Regions from separate parts of the uncultured Zhongshania sp. genome, predicted to be linked through region 3. Evidence: predicted binding sites of a transcription regulator. Region 3 holds the regulator's gene; each other region holds the start of a gene.
What was found. Region 3 encodes sigma-54, which starts transcription at its own class of promoters, with help from an activator protein. Its sites were predicted from a motif close to TGGCACANNNNTTGCNNT; they were not measured.
Positions count from the first base shown of each region.

Region 1 (5,076 bases), on a different contig from region 3:
GGTGCCGTCGCTCACGCCTTTAATGATGTTATTTTTAAAGGCCTATTGTTTATGTCGATGGGTGCGGTGCTCTATCGTACCGGCCGAATTAACGGCTCCGAACTTGGTGGGCTATATAAATCCATGCCCAAGACCGCCGTACTTTGTATTATCGGCGCGGCTTCGATATCAGCCTTCCCCCTATTCAGTGGCTTTGTCAGCAAGTCGATGATTATGTCGGCGGCACTCAAGGACAACTTTGACGTGGTCTGGCTGCTATTGTTATTTGCCTCGGCAGGGGTATTCCATCACGCGGGCATCAAAATTCCTTATTTCGCTTTTTTCGCCCACGACTCGGGTATTCGCTGCAAAGAAGCGCCGTGGAATATGCTACTGGCAATGTCTATAGCAGCCGCTCTATGTCTAACAATTGGTATATTCCCACAGTTGCTCTACCAACATCTGCCCTTCGCCACTGACTACAGCGCCTATGATGTGAGTCATATTCTCACCCAAACACAGCTGCTATTTTTCTCAGCATTGGCTTTTGTATGGCTAAACTTGAAAGGTATGTACCCACCGGAACTGCCCTCGACCAATCTCGATGTCGATTGGCTGTACCGACGACCACTCCCTCGGCTGTTAAATGCCTGCGGAAGAGGCTGCCTCTACATTGATCAGACTGCGCGCAACAGCATTCTCAAACTCGGTCACGCATTTGAAGATCGTTTAGCCAATCTTCACAGCAGCGGTGGTATTTTCTCTCGCACCATCTCGATCAGTAGCATGGTTGCGTGGGTGGTGACCTTGCTTGCGGTATTATTGGTCTTCCGGTTTATCTGAGCCAGCTCATAACAAATAACAATGTCACTCAGGGGTTATGACCCATATATCTAGGACGTGCACCATCATATGGTGCACGCCTATTTACGCCTCAATGTACAAGACCAGTTAACAACGGTACTCCTTCATCAATGCGCTTCCACGCCTTCTCGTGAAAGTAAAACACCACGGTGTTCACCGCCGGCTCTATTAGCGCCAACATGCCACCAACCACGGCACTACCAGTCAGCATGTAGGCTACCGAAAAAGCCACGCTGAAATGCATCATGGCGAAACTGATGGTCTTTTTCATAATGGCCTCCTCGGTCATTGTTAAGGTACAGAGTCTGGCCTCCGGCAACATCACCCCGCCAGCCCACAAGTCAAATAATAATGATTATCGATAAATTAATATAATTAATAATTTATTCGATATAGATACACTTAAACTATCGATATAGACCAAATTACCCCTCAAGATGCGCACCACAAAAGAACATGAATTCGTGCAACGAACCAAACAAGTGCTCATTATCTTTCAGCTGTGCCACAAGCCGCCAAAACCACGCTACGCCGCCTAAACCCTAACGCCCTTTCGTTCTACTTTTGGCACAGCAGTTGCACACAAGATTTCAGGGGCGCGCCGATTCAGTGCGCAACCACCAGATGACTAAGGGCTCTAATGAAAAAAGCGAAAATCACCCTAACGCTCTCAACATTACTCTTTTCCTCATTAGCCTTTGCCGACGATATTGCAGATTTAACAGGCGCCACCAATATGGTGTGGCTGGTGACAGCAAGTGCCTTGGTATTCCTCATGCAAGCAGGCTTTGCCTTACTGGAATCCGGCATGTCGCGGAGTAAAAACTCACTCAATGTCGTTATGAAAAACTATATGGATGTGTGTATCGGCACCCTAATATTTTGGGCGCTAGGCTATGGCTTAATGTTCGGAAATAACCCTAGCGGCTTTATGGGTACCGATCTATTTTTAATAAACGACAGCGATCCAACAAGCTACGGTGTACTGCTATTTCAAACGATGTTCGCAGCGACAGCAGTCACTATTGCCAGTGGTGCCATGGCCGAACGAACGCGCTTTGATGCTTATTTAGTGGGCGCAGTCGTTATTACTGCCATCATCTACCCCATCTTTGGGAGCTGGGTATGGAACGCCGACGGCTGGCTAGCCAAAATGGGCTTCATTGATTTTGCCGGCTCAACCGTCGTGCACTCGGTGGGCGCGTGGTGTGCTCTTGCAGGTGTGATTATTCTTGGCCCGCGACTGGGACGATTCGACAAGAGTGGCAAGCCCCGTGAATTGCGTGGCCACAACCTTACTCTGGTGGCTTTGGGCGGTTTTATTTTATGGTTTGGCTGGTTCGGTTTTAACGGCGGCTCCACCCTAAGCGCGTCGGCTGATATCGGCCTAATCAATCTAAATACTCAATTAGCTGCCGCAGCAGGTGCAAGTGCCAGCATGCTTCTGGCGGTTGCACTGCGCAAGCCGATATTACTCACCGAGACCGTCAATGGCAGTCTTGCGGGTTTAGTTGCCATTACTGCCGGCTGCGCATCAATGTTGCCTGCCTACGCTGTGCTCACAGGGGCAATCGGCGGTGTTGTCTGCGTACTAGGCGGACAGTTGATGCTAAAAATGCACCTTGATGACGTCGTCGGTGCAGTCTCCGTGCACGGCTTTGCCGGCGCATGGGGGACTTTAGCCGCTGGAATCTTTTACGCCGACAGTATGTTTGATGCCAAGATTATTACCGTTCAACTGATTGGCATTGCAGCTTGCTTCGTTTGGACCTTCTGCTGCGCCATCATTATGTATTTTGCTATCGATATACTGATGGGGTTACGAGCCCCTGCCCAGCATGAACAACGCGGCTTAGACCTGAGTGAACACGCTGAGATCGGCTACCCGGAATTCAATACTGGCAGCATCGCCTATACCGCTGACCGCGCCGCCAATATGGATCTGCAGCGATGAGTAAGCGCAGCGTCAGTGATCGTCGACGCGCTATTTACACCGGTTTGCAAAATTTCATGGATGAAGCCTCGGTGCTGAAAGCGGTAGCCCACTGGGAAAATCGTTATATCGACCAGCCGAGCTTGGCCTTGCAACGATTTGTTGCCGACATTTGCCAAACGCCAGAGCTAAAAGAACAGCGCTCCTCCATACTACGGAGCTTGATTCAGGCAACGGGACAGGACAGCAACAAACTGCTGGCAGACCCACGCGGCGATGACACCGAAGACCAAGTCGAAAATCCCGTCTCAGCCAGCCAAACCTTTGCCGAATTAATGTTGGCAATGATGGGCCAGCTCGACGATCAGTTACAGCATAAACTACGGATTGAATTGTTCGCAGCACTGCGCCAACGGCAATTACCGCACGCCACGCTTGAAGCACTTCAGCGCTGGCTGGGTAATCGGCAAGCACTAATACTTGGCAACGCGCCGCCTGCACTACTGCAAAAACTGTTAAATCAATATTACGTGCTACTCTGCGAGAATATTGGCCCCGTACGTGCGGATAAAATCTTGGCTAGCGGCGTCGCCCAGGTACAGCGCGAACATCCTAAACTTGATATATTCTTAGACGAACTGTTGTAAACCCGCCGCATTGTTGCGTTGGTCCAAGCAACAACATAGCAATGCGGAGAACACCATGCCCCCCACCCTCTTAATCGTATTCGTAACTGCGGCCACTATTACGCTTTTCGGTTGTTCGAAACAGACCGATGAACCAGCAACAACAAAACAAGAACAGACCGTGCTCACGTCTTCTCAGAAAAATACCCTAGACCAGGCGAAACTCATGGAAAAAACACTCCAAAACGACATGGAAATGCGCGAACAAAAAATGCGTGACGAAGGCATTTAGAGAACAAACAATATGAATAAAATCCTTTGGCTAAGCCTTTTTTTTGGAGCGCTATTGTGGTCTGGCTTTGAACCCAAAGACCAATTCACTTGGTTCTTAGAAGTGATTCCAGCGATTGTGGTACTGGCCATTATGGCGATTAGCCAAAGTCGATTCCCATTAACGCCGTTACTCTACCAGCTCATCTTGGTGCACAGTATTATTTTAATGATAGGCGGCCACTACACTTACGCTGAAGTACCTGCCTTTGACGCTCTCGCAGAACTATTTAACTGGCACAGAAATCACTACGACAAACTCGGCCATTTAGCGCAAGGCTTTGTACCCGCCATCGCCGCTCGAGAACTGCTTATTCGGCATCACGTGATTGAAAAGCCGCGCTGGTTAGCGGTGATCATTGTATTAATTTGTCTGGGTATAAGTGCGCTTTATGAACTCATCGAGTGGTGGGTTGCGGAATTAACCGGGGAATCTGCCGAGGCATTTTTGGGCACTCAAGGCTATGTATGGGATACCCAATCAGATATGGCGATGGCAATGATCGGCGCAATTCTCGCTTTGCTGCTACTCAGTCGAACGCATCAAGCTCAATTGCTGGCACTGGACATTAGCGCCCGCCAAACACACTAAAGCGCAAACAATTTATCCAGTGGGTTGATCGGCCACGGTGATTCAAACAAGGCGTCAATTTCGGAGTCTGGCACCTCCGCGATGGACTTGTAACACCAGCGTGGATCGCGGTCACGGTCAATTAAACGCGCACGCACGCCCTCGGCGAATTCAGGATCGCGCACGCGGTTAGACGACAATACTAATTCCATTTTGAACACGTCGGCTAAACTCAAGTTGCTCCCCGTCTGCAGCTGTCGAAAGATCAATTTTGCCGTGCTCGATGCGCCGCGCGCTAAACCCTGTGCGGCCAACTGTAGCCATTCGCTATTGCCGGTATATCCACAAATCCCCATTTCGACTGCAGCGGGGCTTGGCAGCGCGCAAACATCATCAATCCATCCGCGATGATCTTTTAGCGACGATTGCTGCAAGACTACGCCCTGCTCCGCCTCGATATCGGTAAGACACTCAGTTAACTGCTCAGAGTTCCATTCCGAATCATCGCACCAATCGAGATTAATAATTTTGCGCAAAACATCCGTTTTATTTTTATCGTGTAAACAATAATCCGCTAATCCGGCGTACAGGGCATCTGCTGGCGACAAATAAGCGCTGGTTAGAGCAGTAAATAGCCCGGTAGCTCCGGGCATTTGCCCCAAGAACCAGCTGGCTCCCACATTGGGAAATAGACCTATGCTGATCTCCGGCATTGCCAACGTGCTCTTATTAGTCACTATTCGATGACTACCGCCTGCCATCAAGCCGAGCCC
Region 1 is NZ_CAXBHN010000007.1:145,386-150,461, reverse strand. It holds gene AAC007_RS08805 (Na(+)/H(+) antiporter subunit D) at 1-822, shown strand, start outside; gene AAC007_RS08800 (DUF2061 domain-containing protein) at 914-1,114, opposite strand; gene AAC007_RS08795 (ammonium transporter) at 1,484-2,797, shown strand; gene AAC007_RS08790 (hypothetical protein) at 2,794-3,423, shown strand; gene AAC007_RS08785 (hypothetical protein) at 3,479-3,694, shown strand; gene AAC007_RS08780 (DUF2238 domain-containing protein) at 3,707-4,324, shown strand; gene AAC007_RS08775 (enoyl-CoA hydratase/isomerase family protein) at 4,321-5,076, opposite strand, start outside.
Region 1: a site for sigma-54 is predicted at 1,409-1,426, ahead of AAC007_RS08795 (ammonium transporter). Genes of this name have one in related genera too.

Region 2 (5,076 bases), on a different contig from region 3:
CCAGAATGGGTAACTCTCGTTAGGCACTTCGTTGTCTTCGATATAATCCATGGCCAGCAAGTTCGCCTTGCCGTTAGGCGTTGGATATACACCGTCGCTGTAGAGGCGGGGACTACCGGTCTCTTCACCCTCGCGCATAGGCCATTGAATTCCGCGCTGGGCTTCAATTAAATCGTGGCTCATACCTGAAATATCTAAATTTCGCTTAGCGCCCTTCGACAGCATCTTCATTTCGTCAAAAATATCAGAGGTGGTTTCGGGAAATGTCATCGCTCGGCCACGCTCAAAACGCTTTGCCAATTCGCTAAACACCCAATGATCGGGTTTTGCTTGCCCCGGCGGCTCTACAAATTTGCGAACAAGGTTAACCCGACGCTCAGTATTGGTCTGCACGCCCTCTTTTTCTCCCCAAAGTGCGCCGGGTAGATATACGTGGGCAAAGTTCACTGTTTCGCAGTCTTTGTAGCCGTCTTGCACCACCATAAACTCGAGTTTTTCCAAGGCCTTTTTTATGCGTGGCTGATTGGGCATAGAGGTAAGCGGATTAGTAGCCACAATCCATAGCGCTTTAATTTCGCCGGACTCGATGGCGGGGAAAATATCGGTCTGCTGCAAACCGCGTTTGGCAGGGAAGAAGTCCGCATCAACTCCCCAAAACTTAGCAACCTCGTCGCGATGCTCTTGCTTTTCAAGCATACGATACCCTGGTAAACCAGAGCACGAAGACCATTCGCGGGTGCCCATGGCATTGCATTGACCGGTAATCGACAAGCTAGTGCCACCGGGGATGCCGATGTTTCCAGTGATTAGGTTTAAATTGTTTATGCCGCACACCCCATCGGTACCGTGGGTGCTCTGGTTAATTCCCATCGTCCAAATACTCATGGCAGATGGCGCTTTTGCGTAGATACGCGCGACATTTTTGATCATGTCAGCGTCAATACCGCAAATCCGCGACGCGGTAACGGGGTCGTATTTCGCGACGGTCGCCTTTAATTCTTCAAACCCATTACAGTGAGCTTCAATATAAGCTTGGTCTTGCAGGCCTTCCGCTAAAATCACGTGCGCAAGCGCGTTCAATAGCACTAAATCAGTTCCCGGCGTAATCGGCAGATGTATATCTGCAAACTGGGCAAACATCGTTACCCGTGGATCAACAACGATTAATGGAAACTTGCGCTTTTCCAAGGCCTCTTTAAGACGCCAATAAATGATTGGATGCTGCTCTGGCAGGTTTGAGCCAAAGGCCATAAGACAGTGGGTACTTTCAAAATCGTCGTAGCAACCCGGTGGGCCGTCTGCACCGAAGGAGCGTTTATATCCAGATACTGCCGACGCCATACACAAGGTTGTGTTGCCATCGTAGTTATTGGTGCCGATTACACCGCGCACTAATTTACCCAAGGTGTAAAACTCTTCGGTCAATAACTGCCCCGTCGATACTACCGCGATGCTGTCACGCCCATATTTTTCCTGGATACGGATAAATTCCGCCGCTGTTTTATCCAGCGCAGCATCCCAACTGCTTGGCTGGAAATTATCATAAATTTTATTGCGCATGAGCGGCTCAGTTCCACGCCCGGCAGTGCCACTCAACTCATGCTCAAAAATACCTTTAATGCACAATTTGCCCTGATTAACAGGTGCATTGCCCTTGCCCCGGCTAGCGACTGGTTTACCTTCGGCATTCAAACCCACCTCGATTGAACAGCCCGTAGAGCAATAGCCGCAGACTGCGTATTTCCAGTCCACGACTTTTTTATCCGTAATTGTGATTGGCTTACGATTTTTCCGGCCAAATATCATTTAATTCTCCCCGTCACTTCAGCGCACCAACCTGAAGCACCCCATTAGCAGCAGGCTATTATTAAGTGCACCATAATGGTGAAAAACACCGCTTTATGGCCTATCTACTCACTGATCTACAAGATCCATGCCATATGAATAAACCTCAGCACACAGGGGCAAATAAGCAGGAAAACTACATTTAAGGCGATAAAAGCAAAACGCCACAGAGAGGGGTATTAAGAAAAATGAGATACAAAAAAAGGGGCCCGAAGGCCCCTTGATTAATTCACAATGTGAACCAAATTTTACTCTACAACTTCCGCCTGCATGACAGCGATAACACGACGGTTTGCACTGCGACCAGCCGCTGTCTTATTGTCAGCAATTGGACGCTCTTCACCGTAGCCAACTGCGCTTAAACGGTTTGCAGCAATTCCATAGTCGCGGATCAGTGCATTGCGAACTGCATCAGCACGACGTTGTGAAAGCTGTTTGTTGTACGCTGCTGCACCATTACTATCAGCATGACCTTCAACAACAGTGCTAACTCCGCCAAACTTATTCATGAAGTCAGCAACTTTTTTCAGCTCCTGAGCATATGCAACAGGAATAGCATCAGAGTCGTTAGCAAAGTTGATCTCTAGCTTAATGCTTTCTGAGTGCTTGAGAACAAATTTACAGCCAAACTTGTCGACTTTACGACCAGCTGGTGTATTTGGGCATTTATCACGGTAGTTCGGTACACCGTCACCGTCTTGATCAAGCGCACAACCTCTGGCATCAACAGCAACACCCGCTGGTGTGCCTGGGCACTGATCTACACCATCTTCAACGCCATCGCCGTCTGAATCACCAACAACTGGAGCTGGCGCTGGAGCCGGAGCTGAAGTGCCACCAAAAGCGTAGCTTAAACCAACAGACAAAATGCCATCAGCAGTTTCATTGTCAGTACCATAGATGTAACGAGCATCGGTACGAACTGACCAAGCGTCATCTAAAGCGTAGCGAAAACCACCACCAGCATTTAATTGAGTTTGATCACCGTATCCACCAGTAGCTGGATTAGAGTGCACTTCGCCAATACCGCCGGCCAAGTAAGGTGTTACCTTTGATGCGCTGCTGAAATAACGCAACACATCAACGCTAGCACCTAAGACTTCTTGATCAAGGTTAGGATTGCCACGGTAATGCTCAGCGTCGCTGTAAAAAGCGCGAAGCTCCATACCCCAGTCTTTATTAAATTTACGCTCGGCGCCAAGAAGAGCCGCTGCTTCTGGATCAAGATCACGGGTATTATCAAATACCATGTAGCCCACTGCTGGGTTTATATACCACTTGCCATCTTCACCGGCAGTTGCCAATGTCGGACAAATTGCTGCAGCAATTGCAGCGCCTAATAAGACTTTACGCATAATTCTCCCCCTAATTTTTTTAAACTTCCCTTCACTATGCCGTGTAAGCACGTCATAGGTTCAGAATAACACGAGCGACACCGCTTGCACGCCTGATTTTGTGTAATTTTACCAAGCCAATCCGTAATTACACTGAACAATAGGTAAAAACGTTTTTGCAAGAATATCAGTCGCTAAGAGGAGTAAAACTCATGTGAGTTCCCTCTTATCTGCTAAAAGTAGTCGTATTTACACTTATTCACAATATTATTGACGAATTTCACCAATTCATTGCCTTCTTCACAAAGGGAATTGTCAACTTTCGCTGTTCGACCAAGCTTAATTGATCCAACACATTTAATAGGTCAAATAAACTCTTCGCATCTCGCTGACAGCGTGTATATATGTATTCCGCCACCGCATCGGACACCATAATGCCGCGTATTTTGGCCTTGAATTGCAAAGCAGCCATGCGCTCAGCCTCATCCAACTCAGACAAACGGTAGCTACTTAAACTCTGCAGGCGCGATTTTAAGTCGGGTAATTCAATCTGCAATTGGGCGTGTGCAAGCGAGGATGACACCAACAGACATGCGTCTGTGGCTAACATTTTGTTGTAGCAATTAAAAACTGCGCGCTCCCAGTTTTCGCGGCCCGCGATAAGCTGTACGTCATCGAAACACAGCAAATCTAAAAACTCTGCCCCCTCAAGCAATGCCTCGGGATCAAATTCGAGCAATTCTGCAATGGGAATGTAGCGCGCATACCGTCCGGCCGCCTCAGTCAAATGGCAGCAGGCTTGCAAAAGATGGCTTCGGCCGCCGCTACCGTAAAGGTATATCCACTTCTCGCCCCGGCCCTGCGCTTGCTCAGCAAGCTGATTGACTAAAAGACGATGACGTTCCGGCGTATAAAAATTCTCGAAGGTCGCTTCGGTATCAAGCTTTAGCGCCAAGGGCAGCTGCGGACTGGGCATTATTCGGCATCATCCGATGCTGCCATGCTATGTTTCTCGTCGTAAAACTCACTATCTTTATAATAGTCGTGAAGGTGATTGATCATGACCTTTACGACTGCTACTACGGGTAGCGCGAGCAATATGCCGACAAAACCAAATAGCTGTCCGCCCGCCAAAATAGCAAAAATAACAACGACCGGATGCAGGCCTATTTTGTCACCAACAAGCATCGGCGTAAGAACCATTGACTCAAGCGCTTGACCAAGGCCAAACACAGCGGCGACGCCAACCATTGGCCACAAACTGTCAAATTGAAAAAATGCCACTAACCCCGCTGCAGAAATTCCGACAATGACACCCAGATAAGGCACGATACTCGCCAATCCAGCGAGCAGCCCAAGTACGAGGGCGAGCTCAAGCCCCACGATCCAAAGCCCAATGGTATATACCACCGCCAAGGCCAACATCACCAAAAGCTGACCGCGGGCAAACGCGCCGAGAATTTCGTCGCACTGCTTGGCAATAATCACTGTGCGCGCCTCGATTGAGCGCGGCAGCAAATTTCGGATGGCCGCCATGAGCACATCCCAATCCCGCAACAAATAAAACGTAACCACTGGCACAAGGGTTACATTGGCGATCCACGTTAACACCGCCATACTGGAGCCGCTTACCTTGCTCCACAAATAAAACAGTATGCCGCCCGCACTTTCCCAATTTTCACTCAGGGCATCCTTGGCAGCTTCCATTGGCCTTTTCTGTTCGGGCAAATCGAAATATTGGCGCAAAGCAGGCAAGCCTGTGTGCTGAACCCAGGCAATACCGTCGTAAATACGCTCTATTAACAGCTGCACCTGCTCTATCAGTAGCGGCACGGTAACCAGCAGCAACAAAGCCGTCACTAAAGTGAGAGCGACAAACACAGTCACAACCGCTGTG
Region 2 is NZ_CAXBHN010000027.1:17,804-22,879, forward strand. It holds gene AAC007_RS15715 (nitrate reductase) at 1-1,806, opposite strand, end outside; gene AAC007_RS15720 (OmpA family protein) at 2,094-3,200, opposite strand; gene hda (DnaA regulatory inactivator Hda) at 3,460-4,155, opposite strand; gene AAC007_RS15730 (AI-2E family transporter) at 4,155-5,076, opposite strand, start outside.
Region 2: a site for sigma-54 is predicted at 1,922-1,939, ahead of AAC007_RS15715 (nitrate reductase). Genes of this name have one in related genera too.

Region 3 (5,076 bases):
CAGTAGTGTATTTAACTCAATACAGCGAGAGCGGCAAGCTCAGTATTACAGAGCAATTTGAAGCCACGCCCGATGCCGACTCACACCTGACTAACGTCAATGGCATTAAATACAGCAGCAACGGCGATATAGCCTATCAATGGCGAGCAAATAGCGCCGAGCGCCTAATTTCCGACGGTTCAATCACCTTACAAAAGCCCTACTATATCGGTAATATCGCCGAGCAGCGCCCTTGGACCGCGAGCGCGCAGTCGGGACGACTTTCACAAAATGGCGAACAACTAACACTAGAAAATACCGTCATTGTGAAAGACCTAATTCGCCAGGCGGAAATTTCCACAGAAGCACTAAATATTAATCTTGAAAATAGTGAGGTAAGCACGTCACTGGCGCTTACGCTCAAATTACGCAACGGCAAAACAAACTCAATCGGCATGCAAGCCAGCCTGAAAGATGAGCGCGTTGAACTGCTAAACCAGGTAAAAGGTCGCTATGAGCCCTACTAAAGCCGCACTTGCTGCCGCGCTTTTCCTCGCTGTAAGCCAAATCGCAGTCAGCCTTCCCGATGATCGCAAAAAAGCGATCAACCTGAGCTCTGACCGCGCGATATACGAGAATAATCAGGGTATCTATATCGGCAATGTCAATATGAGCCAGGGCTCATTAAAAATTCGCGCTGACAAGCTCACTATCGTCGAGTCTGATCGCAAAGTAGAAAAGGTGATCGCCGAAGGCAGCCCCGCGTATTTTGAACAGCAACCGCGCGCAGAAGAAGGCGTGGTTATTGCCAGCGCGCAGCGTATTGAATACAGCTTGCAGCAAGAAGAAATACTGCTGCAAGGAAATGCTTCAATCACCCACCAGGGCTCCAAGATCTCGGGCGATAGAGTCGTCTACAGCGGCCGTAAGCAAATGGTAATAGCTGACGGCGGCAGCAATGAAAAAGACAATCGCGTCAAAATGACGCTACAACCCCAAGCGGCGCCAGATGACGCACCCGCTAGTGGCGATAACAAAGGCGCTGCCGAACCTAGCCCAAGCCCAGAAAGCAGCAACGCGGCGCCAACACCTGCCGCAGAGGGAACCCAATAACCATGCCTGTTTTACAAGCTAAGAACCTCGCCAAAGCCTACAAAGGCCGCGAAATTATTAAGGATGTGTCGCTGACGATTAGTAGCGGTGAAATCGTCGGCTTACTGGGCCCGAACGGCGCAGGCAAAACCACCTGTTTCTACATGATCGTGGGCATTGTCAACGCTGATCGCGGCAGTATTCAGCTCGATGACCGCGACCTCACTAAGCTGTCGATTCAAGGCCGCGCAAAACACGGTGTAGGTTATTTACCCCAGGAAGCGTCCATCTTTCGCAAACTTAGCGTGGCCGACAACATCATGGCCATTTTGGAAACCAGACGCGATCTAAATCGCAGTCAGCGCAAAGATAAGCTTGAGGCACTCCTGCAGGAGTTCCACATTACGCATATCCGCAAATCCCAGGGTATGGCGCTATCTGGCGGCGAGCGTCGACGGGTAGAAATTGCTCGCGCACTCGCCACCGAACCCAGCTTTATTTTACTGGATGAGCCTTTTGCTGGCGTCGATCCTATCTCCGTTAACGACATTCAAAATATTGTTAGACACCTGCAGGCACGGGGGATTGGGGTATTAATCACCGACCACAACGTCCGTGAAACCTTAGACATTTGCGATAAAGCCTACATTGTGGGAGAGGGCCGCATCGTCGCTGAAGGCAACGCCGAAACGGTGCTAAACAACCAGATCGTTCGCGATATTTACCTAGGTGACAAATTTACATTGTAAGTAATGTTCCTTACAAATGAATCGGCACAGGTATTGCAGGGAATCGGTGTCACGACTACACTGACATTGAGGCATTTAATTGCCGGTAGAACAAAACACCGTTCGCGTTACCACTTAAATCATGTTGTAGAAACCATAGCCTATGAAACAATCGCTACAGCTAAAAGTCGGCCAAAGCCTGACAATGACACCCCAGCTGCAGCAGGCGATTCGTTTATTACAGTTGTCTACTCTAGACCTCCAACAAGAAATCCAATCCGCTCTCGACTCCAACCCCCTGCTAGAAATCAGCGACGACGACGGCGATATTGAGGTCAACACCGAACCCACCTCAGCCGAACCCAAAAAGCCCGAAAAAGCGGGTGACAATGAAATAGAAACGCCTCAGCCTGAAGCCGACACCGAATGGGCTGAACGCAGTGATATTCCAGAAGATCTTCCGGTGGACAGCCAGTGGGACGACGTATTTCAAACCAGCGGTAGCGGTTCCGGCAGTAGCTCCTCTGGTGAGGATAGTGACTACAACAACGACTATCGACACTCGAGCTCAGATTCCCTGCAAGATCATTTGCGCTGGCAACTCAACTTAAGCCGCCTGTCCGATATAGACCAAATGATCGCCGACGCCATCATCGATGCCATCGATGAAAAAGGCAGACTTACCGTCAATCCAGAAGAGCTTGTAGAAGGCTTTGACAACGACGCGATAGAGATAGAAGAAGTAAATGCGGTATTACACCTCATCCAACAATTCGACCCACCAGGCGTAGGTGGTCGAGATCTACAAGAATGCCTGTTGATTCAACTCAAACAAATGCCACGCAACACGCCCTACGTCGATGAGGCGTGTTTAGTCGTAAGCCAATATATGGCTCAACTCGGCAATCGCGACTACAATCAAATTATGCGTCGCTGCCGTTTAAAAGAAGATCAGCTACGCGATATCCTAAAGCTTATTCAGTCACTAGATCCGACTCCCGGCAACGCGATAGGCAGTGATGACACCGAGTACGTTATTCCCGATGTGTTCGTAAGCAAGAAAGAGGGACGCTGGTTGGTAGAGCTAAACCCCGATATTGCGCCAAAAATTCAAATCAATGCCCAGTATGCATCAATGGCTCGGCAGAGTAGCAATGCCAGTGACAATGACTATATCCGCGACAATCTCCAAGAAGCACGGTGGTTCATTAAAAGCTTAATCAGTCGCAATGAAACCCTGATGAAAGTAGCTACAAAAATCGTCGAGTACCAACGCGGCTTCCTGGAATATGGCGAAGAAGCCATGAAGCCTCTGGTTTTACACGATATTGCCGAGGCGGTCGGCATGCATGAATCCACTATTTCGCGGGTCACCACCCAAAAATACATGCACACGCCACGCGGAATTTTTGAACTAAAGTTCTTCTTTTCAAGTCATGTATCTACAGATACTGGCGGCGAATGCTCGAGCACAGCAATACGGGCACTGATCAAAAAATTGGTTGCGGCGGAAAACCCTCGCAAACCTTTAAGCGACAGTAAAATCACAGACTTACTCGCCGAACAAGGTATTCAAGTTGCGCGGCGAACCATTGCAAAATACAGAGAATCACTGGTCATTCCGCCCTCTAATGAGCGGAAACGACTAGTTTAAAGAGAGCCATACACGAGCCGGAATTTTGTTCTCTGGCGAGGAAAAGTGCAAACATGAGGATATTAATCCATATCCAATTAACTGCCCTTTATGCCGCAGCCAGCGGGCAAAAAGAAATTCGTGCATAGATCTCACAATGTGGTGATCTAACGATCGCCGCACGTTGCAACTCGCCGCGAGGCGCCAGCATTTTTTAGCGATGAAGGAGCAATATATGCAGATTACTGTAAGTGGTCATCACGTAGACGTTACCCCCGCCCTCCGCGATTATGTAAACAATAAACTCACAAAACTGCAGCGACACTTTGACAATATCACCAATACCGATGTCACTCTGACGGTAGAAAAACTCGTTCAAAAGGCCGAGGCAACAGTACACGTTGCAGGTGCAGACCTATTTGCTACTTGTGAATCAGAGGATATGTATGCTGCAATTGACAGCCTGACCGACAAACTTGATCGCCAATTAATCAAACACAAAGAAAAATCGCTGGGTCGCTAAGACCCGCGATACTCACTGAAGTTAACCACGTAATTATCATGACACTTGACTCAATACTCACAGAAGGGCGCACCGAATACGGTGCGCCCGTTACCAGTAAAAAACGCTTACTTGAATATATCGCTGCCGGTATTGCAGCAGATAACACAGAGTTTGATGCGGACGAGTTATTTAATGAGTTACTCGCCCGCGAACGCCTAGGCAGTACAGGCTTAGGCCACGGTGTCGCCATTCCACACTGCCGCAGCAGCCGCTGCACTCAAATCACCGGCATGTTGCTCAAATTAGAACAGGCCATTGATTTTGAGGCCGTCGATGACGAGCCCGTCGATCTTATATTCGCGCTTATTGTGCCCGCCGAGGCCCACGACGAGCATTTAAAAGTACTTGGCGCACTAGCGACCGCGTTCAATGAAGCCGATTACCGCAGTAAGTTGCGCAGCGCCGAGAACACCGAAGCCTTATTCAAGCGCGCGATAGCAAGCTAAAATGGAACTCATCATTCTAAGCGGTCGATCGGGCTCCGGGAAAAGTACGGCCCTCCACCAATTAGAAGACGAAGGCTTTTATGCTATCGACAATTTACCGGTGTCACTGCTTCCCGCACTGGTTCGCGAGCTTTCGCAAAGCCCGCTGAAAGTCCACAAGCAAGTCGCTGTCTGCATCGATGCTCGCAACTCTCAGGATGAATTAGCTCGATTTAAATCACTGTGCGACGAAGTTAAAAAACACGCCCACCTGCGCATCGTATTTTTAGATGCGGGCGACGATAAGTTAATAAAACGCTTTAGTGAAACGCGACGCCGGCATCCGCTAACCACCGATTCACTGCCTCTTGCCGATGCAATAAAGCTTGAATCAACGCTGCTCGAACCCATCGTGGTTGAGGCGTCATTAGCTATCGACAGCAGTGACATGACGGTGCACGAACTACGCGCAGCTATTCGCGATCGTATTTTGGGGGTAGACGCCAGCAAGCTCGCCGTACAATTGAAATCCTTCGGGTTTAAACGCGGTCTGCCGATTGATGCAGACCTAGTTTACGATCTTCGTATGCTATCCAATCCGCACTGGCAAGATGGACTCCGCACACTCACCGGACAAGATAGCGAAGTACAGAA
Region 3 is NZ_CAXBHN010000004.1:61,511-66,586, forward strand. It holds gene lptC (LPS export ABC transporter periplasmic protein LptC) at 6-506, shown strand; gene lptA (lipopolysaccharide transport periplasmic protein LptA) at 493-1,092, shown strand; gene lptB (LPS export ABC transporter ATP-binding protein) at 1,095-1,820, shown strand; gene AAC007_RS05805 (RNA polymerase factor sigma-54) at 1,963-3,453, shown strand; gene raiA (ribosome-associated translation inhibitor RaiA) at 3,668-3,955, shown strand; gene AAC007_RS05815 (PTS sugar transporter subunit IIA) at 3,994-4,443, shown strand; gene rapZ (RNase adapter RapZ) at 4,445-5,076, shown strand, end outside.